DNA from 2 places in the Paenibacillus sp. JDR-2 genome. Region 1 is predicted to be linked to the other one. Evidence: riboswitches for the same ligand, from Rfam matches in the RefSeq annotation. Region 1 holds a riboswitch; the other holds the start of a gene.
What was found. A riboswitch is a leader RNA that binds a small molecule or an ion and turns the genes downstream of it on or off. The one in region 1 is predicted to bind ZMP and ZTP.
Positions count from the first base shown of each region.

Region 2: another riboswitch for ZMP and ZTP. It lies ahead of PJDR2_RS04615 (bifunctional 5,10-methylenetetrahydrofolate dehydrogenase/5,10-methenyltetrahydrofolate cyclohydrolase); the one in region 1 lies ahead of PJDR2_RS24665 (IMP cyclohydrolase).

Region 1 is NC_012914.1:5,623,525-5,630,796, reverse strand. Features, by position in the region: gene PJDR2_RS24685 (HAD-IA family hydrolase) at 63-731, shown strand; gene PJDR2_RS24680 (NUDIX domain-containing protein) at 828-1,295, shown strand; gene PJDR2_RS24675 (phosphotransferase) at 1,432-2,430, shown strand; gene PJDR2_RS24670 (hypothetical protein) at 2,702-3,346, shown strand; ZMP/ZTP riboswitch at 3,472-3,549, shown strand; gene PJDR2_RS24665 (IMP cyclohydrolase) at 3,600-4,319, shown strand; gene PJDR2_RS24660 (hypothetical protein) at 4,369-5,490, shown strand; gene PJDR2_RS24655 (GNAT family N-acetyltransferase) at 5,594-6,043, shown strand; gene PJDR2_RS32125 (hypothetical protein) at 6,135-6,686, shown strand; gene PJDR2_RS24645 (MBL fold metallo-hydrolase) at 7,136-7,272, shown strand, end outside.
Region 2 is NC_012914.1:1,067,664-1,074,935, reverse strand. Features, by position in the region: gene PJDR2_RS04635 (ABC transporter ATP-binding protein) at 1-1,547, shown strand, start outside; gene PJDR2_RS04630 (ABC transporter ATP-binding protein) at 1,534-3,312, shown strand; gene PJDR2_RS04625 (hypothetical protein) at 3,367-3,792, opposite strand; gene PJDR2_RS04620 (CapA family protein) at 3,866-4,924, opposite strand; ZMP/ZTP riboswitch at 5,058-5,142, shown strand; gene PJDR2_RS04615 (bifunctional 5,10-methylenetetrahydrofolate dehydrogenase/5,10-methenyltetrahydrofolate cyclohydrolase) at 5,226-6,080, shown strand; gene PJDR2_RS04610 (cyclodeaminase/cyclohydrolase family protein) at 6,081-6,719, shown strand; gene PJDR2_RS04605 (beta-galactosidase) at 6,804-7,272, opposite strand, start outside.

The DNA.
Region 1 (7,272 bases):
TGGTAGAGAGATAAAGTATTCAGTGGTTTAAGTAAGACATAGACTCATTTAGGGGGTAAGCTATGGCGGTTGAAGCTGTCATTTTTGATTTTGACGGTTTAATCAGAGATACCGAAACGTATGAGTTTTATTCATTTCAAGAACTTCTTATGGAGTATGGGGTTGAATTACCTTTAGAATTATACAGTTCTAGGATCGGTGGACATTTTAATTCATTTGATCCTTATGAATTTTTACAACAAAGCATAGGAAAAACATTAGACCGAGAATTACTTAGAAAACTGAGAAGAGAAAAATATGATAAGTTAATTGTTAATCAAAAAGCTCTTCCAGGTGTTCAAAACTATTTGAATGAAGCCAAAGGATTAGGTATCAATATTGGATTAGCTTCTAGTGCTCCACGAAATTGGGTTGTCCCTAATTTAGAGGAGTTAGGACTTACAGATTATTTTTCATGCATAAGAACCCACGAGGATGCCAAAAATGTTAAGCCTGCTCCTGACCTTTACCTGCAAGTTCTAGATTACTTCGGTGTTAAACCTATAAATGCGGTTGCATTCGAGGATTCACCTAATGGAGCAAAAGCGGCGAAGGCAGCTGGGATGTATTGTATAATTGTACCAAACAAACTAACTAGAGAATTATTCTTTGAAGCATATGATTTACGATTGAATTCTTTAGAAGACATGAACTTAACAACAGCAATAAGATTATTAACAAAAAGTCATTGAACTAACATAAGAACTTTAGTTCAATGAAGATGGCACGGCAGTTCACACTGATGAGCTGCCGCTCAAGTAATAGGCAGTTTTATGGGGGCTTTGCTAATGATCGCTACCAATAAAGATGGGTATGAGTTATTAGAATGTATTACTTTGAAAGAAGATGAACTAAATAGTTACGGGCCACTAGCAGGTTCATATGCAGTGGTTAGATATAATGATAAGTATCTATTATGTTTTAATACGTTGAGGAAACACTGGGAAGTACCAGCCGGAGGAAGGGAAGATGGGGAAACTCCTAAAGAATGTGCCATAAGGGAACTTTTTGAGGAAACAACACAAGTTGTTCGCGACATGGATTTTAAAGGCTTACTAAAGGTTAGGAAGCCAAATGGAGTGATAAAATATAATCCAGTGTACTTTACTGAGTTGGATTACATAGCCCAGTTTAAAGAAAATAACGAAACAGACAAAATATTATTTTGGAATTTATCTGATGATATCGCCTACGTTGATGAGGTCGATAAGGCAGCTATTAGATGGTGCATGTCGTTCAACAAAAGGGAACATTAGTTTGATGATTCCAGGGAGCAGTTTGCCGCCGCGGCAGCTGCTCCTTCTTTCGTTAAGCGATATGGCAGGACAACGTAATGGCTACAAAGAAATTGTATTATACAAATTGGTAGATGATGTGGGAAGGTGAATAAGAATGGATCCTTGTCAAATAGAAGCTCTATGTAATGAATTAGGGCTTGGTGATATAACAATTGCCCCTACTGCGGTATCAGGTGGTTTATTACATCGCATGTATGCAGTTCAAACCACCTCAGGTAGATACGTAGTCAAAGCATTAAACCCAGAAATTATGGCCAGACCAACAGCCATGCAAAACTTTATCAGATCCGAACTCATTGCTAATAGGGCTTCAGACTTTGTACCTGCTCTTCCGGCTAAGACTTTTAATGGTCATTCTATTCAGCAAGTAGGTGAGCAATTCTATCTCGTATTTGAATGGATGGATGGAAAAAGCCTTAAGCCCAGTGAAATAAATTCGAATCATTGCAAGATAATGGGTAGCATTCTTTCCTCTTTACATAAGGGGGATTTCTCAGACCTTGGAATAGTTAATATTCCGCCTGAAGATCGGGGGCTAACTGACTGGAACTTTTATTTGGAAAAAGGGCAGGAGAATAATGCCGAGTGGACCAGCTTATTATTAGAAAACACTCCAATGCTTAACGAATGGAATCTCGAAGCTATAAATTCAGCTAAGCAGTTGTTAACGAGTATGGTCATCAGTCATGGTGACCTAGACCCTAAGAATGTTTTGTGGAATGACAAACCAATCCTTATTGATTGGGAATGTGCTGGCTATAGAAACCCTAAACTGGACTTAATTGAAACGGCAATTTATTGGTCTGAGAATGAATCGGGAGAAATTGATCACGACAGGTTCTTATCTTTTATAGATGGCTATAGAGGAACTACACAAACCCATATCCATGCAAACTGGAGAATGATACTGGCAAATAGCTTTTTAGGGAAGTTGGACTGGTTAGAATATTGTCTGAAGCGGTCTTTATGGATTGATTGTACAGATCCAGATGAACAGAAATCCGGGACAGAACAGGTTGCAGGGACCATTCTAAATATTAAACTTTATGCAGAGAAACTTAACGAAATTGAACGTTGGCTGCATGAGATTTAGTTGACTTGATCCATTACTCTAACGGGAGACTTTAGTTCAATACAGAACAACAGCAGCCGGCGTATTACGTTCGGCTGCGTTTTTGTTGAACTAAAGGGCAGTTTAACGTAGTGGATCATATCAATGTAAGGGTATTCACAAATGGATAATATTGTGGGAAACTGTTATAGAAAGGCGGTGTAGAAATGCCGGCAACTTGGACAGTTAGTGCTACCAGAATGAGAATTTCCCCCTTGTAAGAATTAATCTTAAACAAGGGGATGTTAGAACAATGAGAATTTCAGATCGATTATTAAGAAATTACCTGGATCACGTTTATTGGATATGTGGGGGACCTTGCGGTGGCAAAAGCACTATGGCGAAGTCGCTAGCCTCAAAGTGGGGAATGAATTATTATTCTTCAGATGACCATACCTATGAATATCAATCAAAAGCTAACCCACAGGATCATCCGGCAATTTTGAGGCACTTTATCGATTGGGAGTGGTTCTTTTTAGGTCGTGGGAACGATAGAAGTCATTGGTTAAATTCAGTCTTTGATGAAAGTGTTGAGTTCATCATATTGGATTTATTACAAACGGGTAAAGAGAAGCCAATAGTTGTAGACACTTTTATGGAGCCAGCTTTTTTAAGGGAGATATCTAACCCCAACCAAGTTGTTTATTTGTTTGCAGAAGATGAACTAATTCGATCAGAATATTTAGACCGAGACCACCTGAGAGGCATGGAGGATTTGTTTCCCACTTTATCTGAACCGAAACGGGCTAGAGAGGAAACACTAAACAATGTTGTTAAAGCCTCAAATCACTATCTGCATCAAGCCAAGCAGTATGAATTAAAGTGGCTAACGAGAACAGTTCAATCAAATAAAGACCATATGTTATCGGCAATTGAAAAGCATTTTGGTCTGTCCTGATTTGTTGAAGCGACTACTTCATTAAGTGGTCGTCTTCTTTTTATTAAACTATCGGGTAACGTTAGTTTATGAAAACAATGCATTGAAAAGTGTTGAGAGAAATTGGTATTATGAATATAATTTAGAGTCTTATATGTGACTGGCGGAGCATGGGGATCCATGAGGAAGCATATAAGTTAAAGCCGTACGCCTGGGCAGAGGTAAGGGGGATTCCCCTTACCTCTTTGTGTTTATTCGAGAGGAGCAGATGCAGATGAACAAACTTCAACACGCTTTGTTTGAGAATCCTTATCCCGGAAGAACGCTTATTGTAGGTATGACTCCTTCAGGATCGCATTATGTACAGGTGTATTGGATTATGGGAAGAAGCACGAACAGTAGAAATCGAGTATTTGAAAGAGAAGGTTTTAGTATAAGAAACAAAGCCTTTGATCCTGCTCTAGTGGAGGACCCTTCGCTCATATTTTACTATCCTATTCGGCATTGGGATAACGTACACATTGTCTCTAATGGTGATCAAACTGAAACTATTTATGAAGGATTAAAGAATTACAGGTCCTTTTATGAATCATTAATGCTTAGAGAGTTTGAACCCGATGCTCCCCACTTTACCCCAAGAATCTCAGGTATAATTAACACAGATCTTAAGCAATACAGCTTATCAATTCTTAGAACACAAGACAACGACCATTCAATTTGCATACGTAACCTCTATCAATACAACCGTTTCAAGAAGGGAATAGGTCATTGTATATATACCTATAGAACGGAACTGGATGGTGTACTTAAACCATTCGAAGGTGATCCAATTGAAGTACCACTCTTCGATTCAATTGATAAAATAGCAGACTACTATTGGGAACGTATTAATTCTGAGGACAAAATTGCATTATTAGTAAAATTTGTTGATGTACAGAATCAGGAAATAAACTTAATAATTCGAAATAAGCATTCCATAAACGAGGAACGTTAGTGGAAACCTAATACTTACAAAAGACTATATTTTAGGGAGCAATAAATTAATGTCTATTACAATAGAAACATATATAAACTTAGCTTTAGATGCACAGGAGAACTTCTTATCTTATAAAAAACGGAGTGAACTACAAGTTAGCCGGTGGGAATTTACAGATGGAAAAAGATATTCTCCATGTCCATATTGGTTTGAGCGAAACCAGCAGCCAGTGGGGAGAGTTACAGAGGGCCAAGACGAAACTTCTTATGGGAAGGACGAAAACGGTCTGATTTGGGTTTCTCATCAAGATTCTTTAATTAATGTGGTGGCTTATTATGAACACCTAGAATCTCGGTTGATTATTAGATCATATAATGACGGAAAACTGGTTTCTATTGAAGATATTCTCTATGAAAAAGGTCGACCGATTCGTTATATAGAATTTAACTGCAGGAATGGTTTAACAATAGAGAATACAATCTGTTATGAAGAGAATTATAATTATAATAATGAAGCACTAGTAACTATAAAGGCTTTAACATATCAATCAAATAAGCTCTCTGTTACAGTGCAATACAATTTGTTTTATGACCTTGATGGACAGCTGGATCGCATAATTGATCAGTCTGGGATACTTATTTATATCTACTTGTCTCAATATCAAGCGGAAATGCTTTATGAAGAAGTATGTAGGGAACTTCCTGATGCAATTAAGCAAGTAATAAAGCAAATTGCCCAAAAAACTCAAACAGAAAAAATTTGTTACCTAAACATATATGCAACTGGGGATCCTTACACAACAGCAGATGCAATTTTCCATCCAGCACTTGAACGAATACGAATTGATCAACTTAATAATGGTGCTTCTCTGTACTCCATTTGGAACGTCGGTAATCACCCCATTCGTTATCAGGCTGGAATAGATGAAAAATCTATTTTAAACAAAATGGTTATGCTTTATCTCCATTGGTCACTACAGGATTGGGACTGGCATATCCGTGCGTATAAGATTTGGTTCGAAGCAATTATGAAATGTAATCAAATTGATTGGAGCAAGCTAATTTATTGTACTGATGATTTCATTATTGTGTTCGATGATGGGGAGCTAGATTTACCTGGTGGAGACTTGGCCAAGTTTGTACCAACTTACAAGCTGGATTTACTTCGAACAAGGGCACTCACAAAATAGAAGGTTTTGAACTAACGGGGAACGATAGTTCAACAACAAAAAGTGAGCAGACCACCGCGGCGCTGCTCTTTTTTCCATTGACTAAAGCAGGAGGGGTGGTTAAGTGAATGGTATTATCGTCACAAAAGTTAGTCATTTAGAAACCTCTAAGGTAATGCGACTCATTGAAGAAAGTACGAACGAAGGATTTCGTCACATCAAACGATTAGTGGCCGACTATGAAGCAGGAACCAATAAATTTGGCGGGGACGGGGAAGCGCTCTTCATCGCTATTAAAGACGGCGATATTGTTGGGGTTTGCGGGTTAAACCAAGACCCTCTCGCAGGTAGTAAAGCAGTTGGTCGTGTTCGTCGCCTCTATGTCTTACCAAGTGTCCGTCGATTCGGGATAGGACGCTTGCTGATGGATTCAGTTATTATAGAGGCTAAAAAGTACTTTCAGATGCTTGTATTAAAGACAGATAACCCAAATGCAGATTTATTTTATCAATCTATAGGATTTTTTGTTAAGGCTGATTCGGAAAATTATACTCACTTTGTGAAATTCAGCTAACGGAGAACTTTAGTTCAAAACAAAAAAACCGACAGCAGATCAGATATCCGCTGCCTATTTTTATTGAAGTAAGGGCAGGAAAATTACAATTATGAAAATATTTTGGAATGATATTGTCTTAGGAATGAGGGGCATTATGAGGAAACGTCATATCAGGCTATTCGTCGCTCTGGTTTTTGTGCTTTTTCTTGTTTCATGTACATCGAGGGGGCAAAAAATGCTCTCGGACGAAGTGCTGATCCAGAAGGTGAAGGAAGATTGCTCGGCATGGTGCCAAGATGATAAAGATCTTATTATTGAAGTAAGTGGATATGACGAGAGAGACCATGTCATGGTAGGAGTACGAAAAAAGAGCAATAATCAGCCTGAAGCCGGATATCACTTGGACCCCGTTACAGGAGAAATTACGAGAAAGTACATTTTAGACGGAGAGTTGGAATCAATCGAAAATGGGGTGAAAGAATCTTCTTCCCAAATAACCGACGTGACTTTTTCCAAGATCGATGATCTAAGTTACAGCAATGAAACATCAAACCTTCTAAGTGTAACCACGGAATTGAAAGAGATTGCGAGATATCGGGGGAGTTTGATAACACTGTTCGGTGATCCTGTAAGAGTCGGAAAACTCCGAAGATGCCTTTAATTATATGATTCAAGCGCAAAGAAGCGACGGGAGTAAGTGGATCTTAACCGCATATCAAGGTCCATCCGGATTTGCAATCGGTGGGACAGGGGAAGCAGAGTTGAGTCATGAGATGGCCTATTTGCTTATGCAAAGGCTCGCAGCGACGGCACCAACTGATTTTGAGAAAAGAGGAATTAGATACTCCGATTCAAAAGATACTTATATTTATGGTTGTCAGAACGGTGAGTGCTATGTGGAATAATATGTCTCAATAGAGCTAATAACATGGTTGCGCTAACGAGGGAGCTCAATACAACACGACGGCAATTGACTTGTTGGTAAGCTGCCGTTTTTTATTATAATTATTGTTGTTATACTTTTGGGCTAAAAACTTCTTGCAAAAACTAATGGTATTAGTTATTATAAAACTAATGATATTAGTTTATGAGCGAAGGTGGTTAATTAAAATGAGAATGACACGTCATGAACAGGTTTACCAGCTTACTTTTATGCCAAAAATGTTTCCGGTGAATTGTTACTTGGTGGAGGAAGAGAAGAGCCTGACGCTAATTGATGCTGCAATGCCGGGTAACGCCGAGGCTAT
Region 2 (7,272 bases), 2.6 Mb from region 1:
GCACGGGGCTCGCTTATTTCACTACCCTGCTTTACGAACGCGCATCGCAGAACATGCTGTTCCGCGTAAGGATTTACCTGTACAACAAAATTCAAGGCCAAGACATGCAATACTATGACCGCAACCGCACCGGGGATCTCATGACCAAGATGACTGGCGATCTCGAGATGGTGCGCCACTCGCTCGCGTGGATCATCAAGACGATTATCGAGTCTCTTACGATCTTCCTCGCGGCAGTCGTCTATTTCTTCTTTATCGACGTCTCGCTTACGTTATGGCTGCTTATTTTGTCGCCGCCAATCTTAATCGTCGCTTTTATCTTCGCCAGACGCGTACGCCCGATGTATGTGGATCTCCGGGAGCGCCTGTCGCAGCTGAATACAACAACCCAGGAAAATATCGCGGGCAACCGGGTCGTCAAGGCCTTCGCGCGCGAGGAGTTCGAGATTCGGAAGTTTACCGATAAGAACGTCAATTACTCCACGGCCAACAAGAAGGCCGCATTGGTATGGCTTGATTATTTTCCTTATCTGGAGACCTTGTCCCAGGCCTTTAACGTCATTCTTATGATTGCGGGCGGTTTTCTTGTTATGGACGGCCGGATCACCTTTGGCGAATTTTCCGCTTTTTCGGCGCTCATCTGGGGTCTATCCAACCCGATGCGCAACATCGGCATTATTATTAATGATATTCAGCGGTTTTTCGCCAGCCTTAGCAAAATCATCGATGTGTACTATGCCCAGCCTCAAATCGTCAATGAGCACAATCCGGTTGTGAAGCACCGCTATAAGGGCAGCATCGAATTCGATAACGTCAGCTTCAAATACGACAGCGCTACGGTACTCGAAAATATCAGCTTTAAAATCGAGCCGGGTGAAACCGTTGCCATCATGGGCGCCACGGGCTCCGGCAAAACAACGCTGATCAATATGATTCCGCGTTTCTACGATGCTACGAAGGGCCGCGTTCTCGTGGATGGCAAAGACGTCCGCAAGCTGGAGCTTGATGAGCTTCGCGGCAATATCGGGGTAGCGACGCAGGATGTTCTGCTCTTCTCCGACACGATTGACGGCAATATCGCTTACGGCAATCCGGATATGCCGGAGGAGGAAGTCACGAAGTTCGCAAAGCTTGCGGCTGCAGATGACTTTATTCGCAAAATGCCGGACGGTTATGATACGGTCGTAGGCGAACGCGGGGTGGGTCTGTCGGGCGGTCAGAAGCAGCGTATTGCTTTGGCGCGCGCGATGGCCGTGCAGCCCCCGATTCTGATTCTGGACGATACAACCTCGGCCGTCGACAACGAGACGGAGGAGCATATTCAGCGGAGTCTGAAGGAGCTGGAATTCTCCTGCACCAAAATCATTATCGCGCAGCGCGTGTCCACAACGGCGCATGCCGACCGGATCCTCATCTTGGAGAACGGCCGCGTTATTGAAGAAGGCACTCACGCCGAGCTTCTCGCGAAGCGCGGGTATTATTACGGAGTATTTATGCTGCAGAACGAAGGCATCGAGAGAGAGGTGACAGCTCATGGCAAGGAATAAATTCGACATCGACGAGAATCTGGAGTCGCCCTTTAATATCAAGCACTTCAGGCGTGCTCTCGTCTATATCAAGCGCCAGAAGAAACCGATGATTATCGCTTTCGTGCTGAGCGCCCTGTCAGCGGGTATCGCGCTCTCCGCACCTCTGATCATGCAGCATGTGGTTGACGTAACGATTCCGGCCAAGGATAAAGGCGGGCTTGTCTGGTTATCGATGTTAATGCTTGCGACCATTGTGGTCAGCGTTATTCTGGCGACGATCCGCTCCCGCATTATGACCCGTGTCGGGCAGGATATTATCTTCGATATCCGCACCGATCTGTTCAAGCATTTGCAGGAGCTGCCGTTCCAATATTACGACGACCGCCCGCAAGGCAAAATTCTGATCCGCGTTGTCAATTACGTCAACTCGGTATCCGATGTTTTGTCCAACGGTATCATCAACTTGATTCTGGAGATTCTCAACCTGATCTTTATCGCGGCGTTTATGTTCGCGGTTGACGCCAGATTGTCTCTTCTTATCTTGGGAGGTCTGCCGATCTTTATCGGCATCATGCTGCTTATCAAGACGAAGCAGCGCCGCGCATGGCAGGCGGTATCGAATAAGAGCTCCAATATGAACGCTTATCTGCAGGAGAGCATCAGCGGCATTCGCGTTACGCAAATCTTTACCCGGGAAAAACATAACGAAGGCACCTTCACCCGCTTGTCGGTCAACTATCGCAGCGTGTGGATGAGAGCCATGTATTTCAACTTCCTTGTTCCGTTTTCGGTAGATAACCTGACGACGCTCGTAACGACTTCCATTTATTTCGTAGGTCTCTTGGCGTTAAGCCCGGCAGAAGTCACCTTTGGCGTTATTCTGGCGATGAGCAGCTACGCGGCGCGCTTCTGGCAGCCGATACTTAACATTTCCAACTTGTATAACAGCTTTATCAACGCTGTCGCCTATCTGGAACGGATCTTCGAGACGCTGGACGAACCGGTTACCGTTAGCGATGTGCCTGATGCGCGCGAGCTGCCGGCTATCAAAGGCCGGGTTACCTTCGACGATGTGACCTTCGCTTACGATCCTGGCGTCAACGTCCTTCAGAACCTGAAGTTTGACGTGAAGGCTGGCGAAAGCATCGCGCTTGTAGGTCCTACCGGCGCGGGCAAAACAACCGTCGTCAATCTGATCTCGCGTTTTTACAATGTCACCCAAGGCCAGATTCTGATCGACGGGAATGACATTGCGGACGTGACGCTGAAGTCGCTGCGCAGTCAGATGGGCATTATGCTTCAGGACAGCTTTATCTTCTCCGGCACGATAATGGACAACATCCGCTACGGCAAGCTGGACGCAACGGAAGAAGAGATTATTGCCGCAGCCAAAACCGTATGCGCGGACGATTTCATCCGCGAGTTCGAGCATGGCTATATGACCGAGGTAAACGAACGCGGTTCGAAGCTTTCCCAAGGACAGCGTCAGCTGATCTCGTTCGCCCGCACGCTGCTCGCGAATCCGCGCATCCTTATTCTCGACGAAGCTACTTCGTCGATTGATGCCCAGACCGAGCGCCTGCTCCAGAAGGGTCTGAACGAATTGCTTAAGGGACGGACTTCGTTCATTATCGCGCACCGTCTGTCCACGGTTAAGAACTGCGACCGGATTATGTACGTAGCCGACAAAGGCATCGCGGAAGCCGGCTCGCATGACGAGCTGATGGCTCAGCGCGGCCGGTACTACAAGCTGTACACGGCTCAGAAGATGGAAGCCATGTAACAACACACAGCAAGGCCCCCGATCGGAATGGATCGGGGGCCTTTTCTATTAAGCTTACCGCGACAGCTTGATAACAAGCTTTTTCGCCGATTCGGTTTCGATTGTGATTTTGTAGCGTTCCTTTATTGCTTCAAACTCAATGTTGCCAGTCTCCTTGGAAGTTACGGTTTTCTCCCAAACGGTCTCGTCATCATGGCTGACCTTGAGGATAAACGAGCCCTCTTCCGAAGACGCCTCATAAGGAATGCTTACCGGCCCCGCTTCCGCGACGGAGAAATCGTCTACCTTGTAATTCCCCTTCAGCGAGCCGATCTTCAAGCTCAGCTTGCCGTTGATCTCGGTTTTTACGGTTGAGACGGCTACACTGGTTCCATCGGCATTTTTGGACACGACATTAATGACAACAACCGTAATAATGAACAAGGCTAAAAAGATCCAAAATCTGAATTTGGATTTGGATTTGGACTTACCGATTCTCAAAAACATAACCCCCTGGCATTTTTGTCCGTCGGACAATAATTCGCCAAGGGGCTTTTAATCCCTTTTCTTGCCGTTATTTTGCAGATACCGTCCCATCCTTGTTAACCTTTACGTTGAAAGAAATCTTGTTGAGCTTCGAATAAGTCGTTTCATTATAAGCTTCTTCCCGCAGAATAGGTCTTGTGTTATCGATTTTCACCGGCGTGATTTTACTGCTCACCTTATCCCCGTCGAACGTCAGGGTAGCAATCATGGAGTCGTACGCTTTGTTCGAGCGCTGCGTTGGGGTAAATACAAAGTTGCCGAGGGAATAGAAGATCGGTTTGCCCTTATACGTCTCGATGCCCTGCAAACAATGGCTGTGGCTGCCGATTACGGCATCTACCCCCGCGTCGATAAAAGCTTTCGCATACGTTCTCGCATAATCCTCCGGGTAATCCTGGTATTCGTTATTCCAGTGGATATAGATGACCGTTATGTCCGAATATTTAACCGCGTTCTTGACGTAACGCATCATCGTATCGAAATCGTAACCCGAGGCGATACCCGCCTTGTTATTCCCCGCGTACCAGCTTGGGCCCGAGAGCACCCGGCTGATGCCAACGATCGCAACCTTCTTCCCGTTGACCTTCTTGGAATAAGCGGTGAATGCCTCGTCGATATTGCTGCCGGCCCCGGTATGGCCAATCTTGTATTCGTCCAGATAATCTATCGTGTCGGTCAGCGCGTCCACCCCGTAGTCGAGCGTGTGGTTATTCGCGACGGATACTCCGTCGATTCCGGAGTTAACGATCGCTTGCAGCGTTTTGGGCGCGGAACGGAAGGTGTACGTTTTAATCGCCTTTTGACCGCGTGTCGAGACCGGAGTCTCCAGATTGGCGAAGCTGATGTCCGAACCGGATAATAGGCTGCGTACCTTCTCAAACGGGTAATTCACGCCATACTTCTCTATATTCGCCGCAACCTTCCCGTCCAGCAAAATATCCCCCGCAAAGCTGATCTCGATCGGCTTGTCCTCTGTGGCTGCCGGCTGTGCCGAAGCAGAGGAGGCTACCGCCGTCACATTGCCCGCCGCCTCCAGATTAAAGCCCAGAAAAAGAAGCAAAGCCATAACGTATTTAAGCACTGTCATTCGCATCGTACCCTCCATGGAATCTATGTATCTTCCAACCAAGACTACTAATGTGTATGCCGGAAGGAAGAAATAGATTACTAGAAGGGAAAGGCTTTTCTTTCGTTCAAACTTTTGATACAGTAAGAAAAATAACGTTGTATGCGACTGGCGAAAAAAGTGGAATCAACCACGAGGGAGCATGCAGATTGGACGTTCCGTTCGCCTGGGAAAAGTATCTGAGGATAGACTCGCGTTTTTTCGCGAGCCTTCCGCGGATACTTTTTTTCGTTCATGAACAAAATGGCATGGAGGGATTGGAATGACAAAACTCTTGAAAGCGAAGGAAGCAGCAGATCAGGTATACGAAGGAATCCGGACAAAGGTGGAGAAGTGGAAGCACAACGGGATCCAGCCTCGTATGGCGGCCATTCTGGTCGAAGGAGATCCCGCATCGGCCTATTATGCCGGGGCCAAGCAAAAAATTGCCGAGAAGCTGGGCGTAGCTTTTACTCTCCACGCGTTCACGGCAGAGGTTGCGGAAGAAGAGATCCTTCAGCTTGTTAATCGGCTAAACAACGATCCATCCGTTCATGGCATAATGCTAGAACTGCCCCTGCCCCGGCACCTGTCGGCGAGCACGATTGAGAAGGCGATCTCCCCGCTGAAAGACGTGGATGGAGTTACGCCTGCTAACAAGCTTGCTACGGTAACGGGTGACAGCGGTCTCTATCCGGCCACTCCGCAATCCTGCATCCGGCTTCTGCAGCATTACGGTTATACGCTCGAAGGCAAGAATGTAACGCTCGTCGGACGCGGCCAAACCGTCGGACTCCCGCTGTTCCATATGCTTCAGCGCGAGAACGCCACCGTAACCGTCTGTCATTCGCGCACGCCGGACATCGCTTCCCATCTGAGCCATGCCGAAATCGCCTTTGTCGCGGTTGGCCGTCCAAATATCGTTGAGCAAAATATGGTTCATTCCGATCTGGTTATTATCGATGCCGGAATTAATGAAACGCCGCAGGGTAAAATGGTTGGCGACGTAGCAATCGACGTTCAATCAAGCGCAGCGGCGGTATCCCCTGTACCTGGCGGGGTCGGAACGTTAACAACGGCTATCCTGTACGAGAATCTAATGAAGGCTATTGAGCTTCAATTCGGGGAGCGCAAATAAATGACGACAACAATGACGTGGGATGTTTCCATCCGCCATTTCCTGCAGCAAGCCGGCAGCTCCAATCCTACGCCGGGTGGAGGAAGCGTAGCCGCATTGATTGCTGCGCTTGGAGCTTCGATGACTTCAATGGTCGGGAACTTGACTCAGGGAGATAAATTCGCCGATATTCAATCTGCTATCGCTGAAGTCATAGAGCAGATGCGTCGATCAACGGCAGAATGCGAAGAGCTGCTTCAGGCGGATATCTCTTCTTTTAATAGATACATGGATGCGCTCAAGCTCCCTAAGAGCTCGGATGAAGAGAAACTTATACGCAAAAACGCGCTTCACCAAGCTGCGATTCAAGCGATTGATGTTCCACTACGCCTCATTGAGGTGTGCCGGGAAGGTCTGGCCTTTACCCACCGCATTGCGGATTCTTCTAACAAAAACGTCATTTCCGATCTGGGGATTGGAGCAATCTTGTTCGAAGCCGCGGCGCAGTCTGCACTGCTGACGATCGAGATCAATCTTGCCTCGTTAAAGGACTTGGAGCTGAAACGGCTGTATTCGGACAAAGTGGCTTTGCTAATGAACGAGATTCAGGATCTTAAAAGCAGTTCCCTGCAAATCACCCGCAATCGCATCCTAAATTAATTTTCCATACGAAATCCAATGTAGCTGAAAAGAAAGAGGCTGTCCCTTAGTCAACTTAATGACTTATAGGAACAGCCCTTTTACTTAAGCTTCCTCTACTATCGCTACGCCCCAACGCTCAAGCTCAATCGTTTCACCCGAGCGGAGCCCGAGGTCACCGAGCAGCTCGGCGCCGTCTCCATGAGGATAGACGAAGGATTGCGGTTCATCCGAATAATTGAAATAATAGCGGATTGTTTTGCCGGACTCGTTAGTCCCCGTCTTAACGATAACCGGGAACTGAAGCTCCTGGTCGACTCCCCAAATTCCCGCTTCGCGGCATGCTCCCTCCAGCACTTTGCGGGCAGCCGCTTCGCTTGGCAGGCAGCCGATATAGGTTGCGACGCCTTCGCCATGCCGGTTGGTCGTGATCGCCGCGTATTGTCCCCAATGCGGATGATCGTACCAAGCAAGCACCTCCGCCGTAGTTGGCGTAAGCAGCTCCATCCATACCTCAACGTTATTGTCAGACTCCCCAACGCCAAACGGATTCCCTTTCAGCGACACCTTGCTA